4 regions of the Allobosea sp. RAC05 genome follow, and region 1 is predicted to be linked to each of the others. Evidence: predicted binding sites of a transcription regulator. Region 1 holds the regulator's gene; each other region holds the start of a gene.

Region 1 (2,195 bases):
GCACATTATCTACCGGCGAAGCGGTCCGAATCTTCACTGGCGCCCCGATCCCCGAGGGCGCCGACACCATCCTGATCCAGGAGAACGCCGACGGCGTCGGCTCGGCCGCGATCACCGTCCGCGAGGGCGCGCCCAAGGGCAAGTTCATCCGCAAGGCCGGGCTCGACTTCAGCCTCAATGACAGCCTGCTCGCCACCGGAACCCGCCTCGACAGCGCCGCGCTCGGGCTCGCCGCCGCCGCCGCTCACCCGGCCCTGCCGGTGCGCCGCAAGCCGCTGGTCGCGATCCTCGCCACCGGCGACGAACTCGTGCTGCCGGGCGAGCCGGTCGGACCGGACCAGATCGTTGCGTCCAACTCGTTTGCGCTTGCCGCGCTGGTCGAGCAGGCGGGCGGCAGCGTGCTCGACCTCGGCATCGCGCGCGACGACCATGCGGACCTCGCCGCGCGGATCGGGCAGGCGCGGGAGGCCGGCGCCGATGTGCTGGTGACGCTGGGCGGCGCCTCGGTCGGCGCGCATGACCTCGTCCAGGAGGCGCTGAAGCGCGCCGGAATGGATCTCGGCTTCTGGAAGATCGCGATGCGGCCGGGCAAGCCGATGATGACCGGCCGGCTCGGCCCGATGGTCGCGATCGGCCTGCCGGGTAACCCCGTCTCCTCGATCGTCTGCGGCCATCTCTTCGTCGTCCCGGTCATCGAGGCCCTGCTCGGGGTGCCCTCGCCTGAGCGCGACCGCAGCGAGCCCGGCCTGCTCGGGCGCGACATGCCCGCGAACGATGAGCGCGAGGACTATCTGCGCTCCAGCCTCGTCCTGACCGAGGCCGGCTGGGAGGCGACGCCGTTCGAGCGGCAGGATTCCTCCATGCTCGGTCTGCTCGCCCAGGCCCAGGCGCTGACGATCCGCCCTGTCTTCGCGCCGGCCGCCCGCAAGGGCGATCCCTGCCGCTTCATCCGGTTGCGCTAGGCTCAGACCGGCGCATCCGCTTGCGGAACACAACGCGAACGGGTATGGTGTTCGTGATTTGTTTCGAATCTGCGACAACCGGCAGATTCCAGAGCGCCGGCGGGGATCATGCTGACACGCAAACAGTTCGAACTGCTTCGTTTCATCCAGGAGCGCCTGCGCGAAAGCGGCGTCCCCCCCTCCTTCGACGAGATGAAGGACGCGCTCGACCTCAAGTCCAAATCCGGCATTCACCGGCTGATCATGGCGCTCGAGGAGCGCGGCTTTATCCGCCGCCTGCCGAACCGGGCGCGGGCGCTCGAGGTGATCAAGCTGCCCGACGGTGCCGGCGGCGGTCTGCAGCCCGGCGCGCGCCGCTTCAACCCGTCGGTCGTCCAGGGTGGGCTCGGCAAGGATGCGCCGCCGGCCAAGGACGGGCTGCCCGGCCGGGCGCGCCCGGTGGAAGCCGCGCCGGAGGATGCCCGCAACACGATCGCGATCCCCGTCATGGGCCGCATCGCGGCGGGCACGCCGATCTCGGCGATCCAGAGCCGCAGCCACAGCGTCGCCCTGCCCGCCGACATGCTCGGTTCCGGCGAGCATTTCGCACTCGAGGTCCGCGGCGACTCGATGGTCGAGGCCGGCATTCTCGACGGCGACACGGTGGTGATCCGCCGCCAGGACACGGCCAACACCGGCGACATCATCGTCGCGCTGATTGACGACGAAGAGGCGACGCTGAAGCGGCTGCGCAAGCGCGGCTCCTCGATCGCGCTGGAAGCGGCCAATCCCGCCTATGAGACGCGGGTGCTCGGCCCCGACCGGGTCAAGATCCAGGGCCGACTGGTCAATCTGATGCGGCGCTACTGAAGGCGCTCGGTGTCGGGAGCGCTCTCGGCGACGGATGGCGCGGGGGCTGTCGCAGGGGCTGTTCTGGCCGCGGGCTGGATCGGCGGCTGACGACTCCAGGGTCGTGAGCGTCCGGCCTGCTCGGCGGCATGGCGGCGCCAGCCCGTAAGGCCATGCACGAGTGCGGTCGCCCCGTCGCGTTGCAGCGCGGTCCGGTCGATCAGCAGCGCCGCGCAGGGGGCCGTCCAGGGAATCGGCGTCACCACCACATCCGCGCGCCGGCAATCCTCGATGATGGCCAGCCGCTCCTGCGCATAGGCGATGGAACGCCCCTCCCTCGTGGTCAGGACACAACCTGCGGGATCGCAGGAGGCACCCTGGCGCAGCGACGGGTCGTCCGCCTTG
Region 2 (2,195 bases), 1.0 Mb from region 1:
TCGCCGACGATCTCCGGCCAGAGTGCCACGACGGCCCGCCCGGCAAAGCCCTGCGCGGCCAGCGCCGGCGCCAGCAGATCGTCGATCAGGTCTGCGAGGGGTTTGACGGCCATGACCGATTGTGCGGCCGGGCGGGCTGCAGCGCAAGCCGCCGCCTCAGCCCGCCGCCCGCTCGCGCCCCACCGAAAGGCGCTGCGGCGGCGCCCCGAGCCGGCCCGACAGCGCATGGCTCTTCGGCAGGACCAGCCCCGCCCGCAGCCGGTGCGGCCCGAAGGAGACGCCGGCGCGTTCGCGCAGCGATTGCGCGAAGCCGCGCAGCGGGATCAGGGCGGGCCTGTCCGGGGCGAGCAGCAGATGGCGCTCCACCGCCTGCGGCCAGTGAGCCTGCGGCACGTCGCCTTCTTCGAGCAGCAACAGCCAGTCCCCGCGCGCCTGGGCCGCGCCCGCCGGCCAGCTGTCCGTGCTGCCGGCGCGCAGATAGCTCGCTCCCGTCGCGTCCGCGATCCGCTCGATCGTGGCCTCGCCCGCAGCGTCGAGAACCACGGCATGGCCGAGGAATCCGTCGGCCACCGCCGGGATCAGGACGGAGAAGGTGGCCGCGAGGGCCTCGGTCGAGCCGGCGCTGCGTATGACCGCTGTGAGCATGCGCCTCCTTATGTCGCAGCGCAGCATGTCGCAATCCTGTCGCTTGCAATTCGTTCCCTGTATGTTCACATTAATCCGCAGGGGAATCGTCGATTCCCGGCGATTTTCAGGGACGTTCCGCGCCATGCTCCAGAGCAGGCCCTCTTCGAGGCCGATTTCGGCCCAGCCGCTGAAACAGGCCGGTGCCGGCCCGATGTCGGTCTCGGCGCGCGTCGCACCGGTTGATCCGGTCGCCTATGCGGGACACCGCATCGATCCCGAGCGCCGGCGCGGCCGCGGCGCGACGATCAATCCCGGTGGCCGCTTCGAGGCCGAGCAGCGCATCAGCGAAGATGACGGCTGGGGGTCGCTCGGCGAGCTCCCGGCGTTCCGGACCGAGGTTGCGGTCGAGAAGCCGCGCACCATCATCACCAAGAACGATTCCCCCGACATTTCCTTCGACCGCTCGATCAACCCCTATCGCGGCTGCGAGCATGGCTGCGTCTACTGCTTCGCGCGGCCGAGCCATGCCTATCTCGGCCTGTCGCCGGGGCTCGACTTCGAGAGCAGGCTGACCGCCAAGCCCGACGCCGCGCTGCTGCTGGAGAAGGAACTGTCGGCGCCGTCCTACCAGCCGCGCACCATCGCCATAGGCACCAACACCGACGCCTATCAGCCGATCGAGAAGAAGCTGCGCATCATGCGCCAGATCCTGGAGGTGCTCGCGAGGTTCAACCACCCGGTCGGCATCGTCACCAAGTCGGCTTTGGTGCAGCGCGACATCGACATCCTCGCGCCGATGGCGGCCAAGGGGCTGGCCAAGGTCGCGATCTCGATCACCACGCTCGACCCCAAGGTCGCCCGCGGCATGGAGCCGCGCGCCGCCTCGCCCGCCAAGCGGCTGGAAACGGTGAAGGCGCTGTCCGACGCGGGCATCCCGGTGACGGTGCTGGTCGCGCCGATCATCCCGGCAATCAACGAGCACGAGATCGAGCGCATCCTCGACGCGGCGAAGGCGGCCGGCGCCCGCGAGGCCGGCTATGTGCTGCTGCGCCTGCCGCTGGAGGTGAAGGACCTCGTGCAGGACTGGCTCCTGACCCATCACCCCGACAAATTGCGCCATGTCGTCTCGCTGATCCGCTCGACGCGCGGCGGCAAGGATTACGACGCCGCCTGGGGCCAGCGCCAGGTCGGCTCCGGACCCTACGCCTGGATGATCGGCCGGCGCTTCGAGATGGCGGCGGAGCGGCTGGGCTTCAACGGCGCGCGAACACGCCTGCGCAGCGACCTCTTTCTCAAGCCGGAGCGGGAGAAGGCCCAGCTGAGCCTGTTTTGAGCCGGTCGCTCGTGACGCCTGGGATCAAGCCGCGACTTCCAATGGCCGCGCCCGCTCGATGCGCGCCATCTCCTCGGGCGAATGCAGTGTCTCCCAGAGATCGGTCCGTCGCTGCACATTGAGCCAGAACTCGGCGGAGTTGCCGAAGACGCGTGCCAGGATCAGCGCCGTCGCAGCCGTGAGACCTCGACGATCCCGGCAGAGTTCGTTGACATGCTTGCGGGGCACGCCCATC
Region 3 (2,195 bases), 520 kb from region 1:
TGGCGACCAATCCGCTGCCGATGCTGGGCTTTGCGGCGGCGATCGCGGCTCTGTCCTTCGTGGCGATGCTGCCGCTCTTCCTCGGGCTCGTCGTGCTCCTGCCGGTGCTCGGCCATGCGACCTGGCATCTCTATCGGCGGGTGGTCGAGCCGGCGGCCTGAGCCGGGCGCCTGCTGTCATGACGCGTCGCAGGCTTCCTGTCAGTCTCCTCGCCAAGGAGGACCGATCATGGACGAACTGCGACCCTATCGCGCGATGGCTTTCAACAACCTCTGGGCCAATCACCGGCTGCTGACCGCCTGTGCGGCGCTCTCGCGGGCCGAGTGGGTGGCGCCGCGCACCGGGTTCTTCCCGAGCCTGCGGGCGACGCTGAACCACATCCTGATCATCGACCATTTCTATGTCGACGCGATGGAGGGCGGCACGCTCGGCCCCGCCGCCTGGGCGAACCGCGAGCCCTGTGCGACCCTGCCCGAGCTTCAGGCTGCGCAGGAGGCGATGGACCGGCGGCTGATCGCGGTGGTCGAGGCGGCGGTGGGTGAGGAGCCGGACAAGGGCGGGCTGGCGCGGATCGTCAGCGTGCATCGCGGCGCCCGCATCCAGCGCGAGCGGCTCGACCGGTTGCTGCTGCATCTGTTCCAGCACCAGATCCATCATCGCGGCCAGGCCCATGCCATGCTCAGCGGCGCATCGGTGGCGCCGCCGCAGCTCGACGAGTTCTTCTCGGTGGGCGAGGCCGATCTGCGGGCTGGCGAGTTCGCGGCGCTGGGGCTGAGCGAGGCGCGGGTGTGGGGCGAGGGCGGCTGAAGTCCCTGACTGATCCTGCGGGGTGACGGCCCGGCGAAGAGGTGCCCGCCGAAATCAGGGGACAACCCCGCGAGGGGCCCTTGAACAAAACGGGAACATCGTTGATAGTGCGGCGGTCGGCCGGTAAGGTCCGGCTCCGGTCGTGGGCCGGTTTCGATGTGCGCAGGAAATGGAGCCTCTCATGGCTGGTAGCGTCAACAAGGTCATTCTGGTCGGCAATCTCGGGCGCGACCCGGAGGTCCGCCGCCTCGGCTCGGGCGAGCCGGTCGTCAATCTGCGCATCGCCACCTCGGAAACCTGGCGCGACAAGCAGTCGGGCGAGAAGAAGGAGCGCACCGAGTGGCACTCGGTCGTGATCTTCAACGAGAACCTCGCCAAGGTCGCCGAGCAGTATCTGAAGAAGGGCTCGAAGATCTATATCGAGGGCCAGCTCCAGACTCGCAAATGGCAGGACCAGTCGGGCGTCGAGAAATACACCACCGAAATCGTGCTGCAGCGCTATCGCGGCGAACTGACCATTCTCGACAGCCGCGGCCAGGGCGGCTCGGACGAGTATGGCGAGGGCGGCGGCATGATGGAGGATCGCTCCTCCGGCTCGTCCTTCGGCCGCTCGGGCCCGATGGGCGGCGGTGGCGGCGGTTCGCGCCAGCCGGCGATGGCCGGTGGTGGCGGCGGCGCCTCGCGCTCCTCCTCGAGCCATCTCGACGACGACATCCCGTTCTAGGACCTCGCGCGGTCCCGACCCTGCGCGACCTCCGGGCCCGGGCCTCACGGCCCGCCCGGATGGCGTCTGGTGGCGTCGGGACGTCGGCTCAGCGGCAGAAATCGGCGCAGCCGGCCTCCCAGAAGGGGGCGTCGGGGCGCCGCTCCGGCATCGAGGGGCGCGGCTTGGCGCCGGGCAGATCGGCCGGCGTTGGCGCGACCAGCTCCCACCAGCGATGGGCGCATTGCGAGCGGAAGGCCATCTGCTCCGCAATCGAGGTGTCCTGCTTCGCCAGTGCCGCATCGAGGGCGGCGCAGGCTTGGCGCAGCCTCGCGTCATGGCTGTCTGAGGGCTCGTTGGCATAGTCGTGGAAGGCGGCGGTGAAGGCCTCCATCTCCTGCGCGAGCTGCGGCCAGTCGTGCCGGTCGAGATTCCAGGCGTCCATCCATTCGCGCACCACGGTCTCGACGGCCTCCGCCTTCGGCCTGTCCTTCACCTTGCGCGCCGTCGTCAGCATGTGGCGCATCAGCTCGGCCCGCGCATGCACCTGCCGGGCGGCCAGGGCCGCTGCGCGCATCGCGGCGATGGCGGCGTCCGCCTCGGCGCGCAATTCCTCGACCAGATGGGGCATGGCGGATCCTCGACGGCGGTCAGGGCAGGGTGGCGAGGCGTTCGATCATCCGCT
Region 4 (2,195 bases), 920 kb from region 1:
GTGAAGAAGAACTCCTGCCGCAACCGCAATTCCTGCCCCGCCGGGGTGGAATCATTGGGGTAGAGCACCTTGGAGATCGCCTCGGCGCGGTTGCGCTCGGCCACGGCGCCGACGATGTCGCCCTGGTTGAAGGCGTCGAGCGAGAGCGGGTGCATCGCGCGCGCGCGCCAGAGACGCAGCGTGGTGGCGTCCCGGCCGCGCCAGCCGACGATCGGCGTGTCGTAGGCGACGGCGAACACCGTCTCCTCCGGCTCCCAGAAGACCTCGCCGGGCTTCTGCGTGGCGGTCAGCGAGCCGCCGAACCCGATCTTGTAGGAGGCCTCGCGGCGCTCGAATTCCCAGGGGTTGCGGAAGGAGAGCCAGTCCTCGGGCACCTCGATCTGCTTGCCGCCGTCGATGCGCTGCTTGAACAGGCCGTGGTCGTAACGGATGCCGTAGCCGAGCGCCGGAACGCCGGTCGAGGCCATCGCCTCGAGATAGCAGGCGGCGAGACGGCCCAGGCCGCCATTGCCGAGCGCCGCATCGGGTTCGATCGACTCGATCGCCGAGAGATCGACGCCGAGTTCGGCCATCGCCTGCGCCATCGGCCCGGTGAGGCCGAGATTGTTGAGCGCGTCGCCGAGCGAGCGGCCGATCAGGAACTCGAGCGAGAGATAATAGACGCGCTTGCGGCCGGTCTCGTAGCTCTCGCGGGTCGAGCGATGCCAGACATCGACGACATGGTCGCGCACCGCCAGAATGCCGGCGGTCAGCCAGTCATGCGGCTGCGCGACCGAGGCATTCTTGCCCAGCGAGTAGGTGAGCTTCCTCAGAATCTCTGCCTTGAGGGCCTCGACCCGTCCGTCGGCATCGGCGGGCTGGGTGGCGGCGGAGGCGGACTCGGTCAAGCGCTGATATCCCGGCTGTTGGACTGGGCCGACTTTCGGAGCAAGCCACCCTCAAGTCCAGACGAAACTGTTGCAGCGCATCATGACGCGTTCGCCCTCACGGGCGGATCGGTGCGGGTTCCCCCCGGGTGTCCTGTCCCAGTTGCTTGGCGCTCGTCACCGCCGATTCGGTTAGGCCGACGACGCTGGCCCAGGCGTTGCGGGTGTAGAGGCCCTGATGGGCGATGGCGTCGTACCCAATCAGGATCACGGCGACGAGCAGCAGAATGCGAAACATCGATCCCTCCCATGTCACCCACCCAACGCCGGCCGCGAGGTCAGGTTCCACCGCACGCCCTGGCGAGGCGGGCCGCGACGATCGGTCTCTGGCGCCGCCGCGCGCCCCGCGTTATCGAGAACGAAGAGGGAACAAAGAGGCGCAACGTGGCACAGCTGACGGTGATGGAGAAGCTCGAGATCCTGAGCGATGCGGCGAAATACGACGCCTCCTGCGCCTCCAGCAGCACGACCAGGCGCAACTCGCTGAAGGGCGGCCTCGGCTCGACCACGGGGTCGGGCATCTGCCACTCCTATGCGCCCGATGGCCGCTGCATCTCGCTGCTCAAGATCCTGCTGACCAATTACTGCAGCTATGACTGCATCTTCTGCATCAATCGCTCGTCGAGCAATGTGAAGCGGGCCCGCTTCACGGTGGAGGAGGTCGTCGACCTCACGTTGAGCTTCTACAAGCGCAACTACATCGAGGGGCTTTTCCTCTCCTCGGGCATCATCCGCTCGCCGGACTACACGATGGCGGAGCTGGTGCGGGTGGCGCAGACGCTGCGCGAGATCCACGGCTTTCGCGGCTATATCCACCTCAAGCTCATTCCCAGCGCCAACGCAGACCTCGTGGCGCAGGCCGGGCTCCATGCCGACCGCGTCTCGATCAATGTCGAACTGCCGACCGAGGTCTCGCTGGAGCGCTTCGCCCCGGAGAAGCGGCCGCGCGAGATCAGCGCCGCCATGGGGGGTCTGAAGCTCCGGATCGAGGAGAGCAAGGCCGAACGGGCGAAGACGCGGCGCGCGCCGGTGTTCTCGCCGGCGGGGCAGAGCACGCAGATGATCGTCGGCGCCGACGGGACGAGCGATGCGACGATCCTGCAGCGCAGCGCGCAGCTCTACGGCTCCTTCGGCCTGAAGCGGGTCTATTACTCCGCCTTCAGTCCGATCCCGGATTCCAGTTCGCAGCTGCCGCTCTCGGAACCGCCGCTGATGCGCGAGCACCGGCTCTACCAGGCCGACTGGCTGACGCGGTTCTACGGCTTCGAG

The links. Region 1 encodes LexA, which represses DNA repair genes until DNA is damaged. Its sites were predicted from a motif close to TGTTCNNNNTGTGTTCNG; they were not measured.
Region 2: a site for LexA is predicted at 697-714, ahead of BSY19_RS11360 (PA0069 family radical SAM protein). Genes of this name have one in related genera too.
Region 3: a site for LexA is predicted at 888-905, ahead of ssb (single-stranded DNA-binding protein). Genes of this name have one in related genera too.
Region 4: a site for LexA is predicted at 1,281-1,298, ahead of BSY19_RS20605 (putative DNA modification/repair radical SAM protein). Genes of this name have one in related genera too.

The regions. Positions count from the first base shown of each region.
Region 1 covers NZ_CP016464.1:2,693,945-2,696,139, reverse strand. Annotated here, with positions in the region: gene BSY19_RS16230 (molybdopterin molybdotransferase MoeA) at 1-962, shown strand, start outside; gene lexA (transcriptional repressor LexA) at 1,071-1,811, shown strand; gene BSY19_RS16220 (ComEC/Rec2 family competence protein) at 1,805-2,195, opposite strand, start outside.
Region 2 covers NZ_CP016464.1:1,671,430-1,673,624, forward strand. Annotated here, with positions in the region: gene BSY19_RS11350 (DUF721 domain-containing protein) at 1-113, opposite strand, end outside; gene BSY19_RS11355 (hypothetical protein) at 157-645, opposite strand; gene BSY19_RS11360 (PA0069 family radical SAM protein) at 839-1,960, shown strand; gene BSY19_RS11365 (HigA family addiction module antitoxin) at 1,985-2,195, opposite strand, start outside.
Region 3 covers NZ_CP016464.1:3,213,471-3,215,665, reverse strand. Annotated here, with positions in the region: gene BSY19_RS18655 (DUF2189 domain-containing protein) at 1-161, shown strand, start outside; gene BSY19_RS18650 (DinB family protein) at 229-807, shown strand; gene ssb (single-stranded DNA-binding protein) at 989-1,531, shown strand; gene BSY19_RS18640 (hypothetical protein) at 1,620-2,141, opposite strand; gene BSY19_RS18635 (nucleoside hydrolase) at 2,161-2,195, opposite strand, start outside.
Region 4 covers NZ_CP016464.1:3,613,083-3,615,277, reverse strand. Annotated here, with positions in the region: gene BSY19_RS20615 (glycogen/starch/alpha-glucan phosphorylase) at 1-887, opposite strand, end outside; gene BSY19_RS20610 (hypothetical protein) at 985-1,164, opposite strand; gene BSY19_RS20605 (putative DNA modification/repair radical SAM protein) at 1,329-2,195, shown strand, end outside.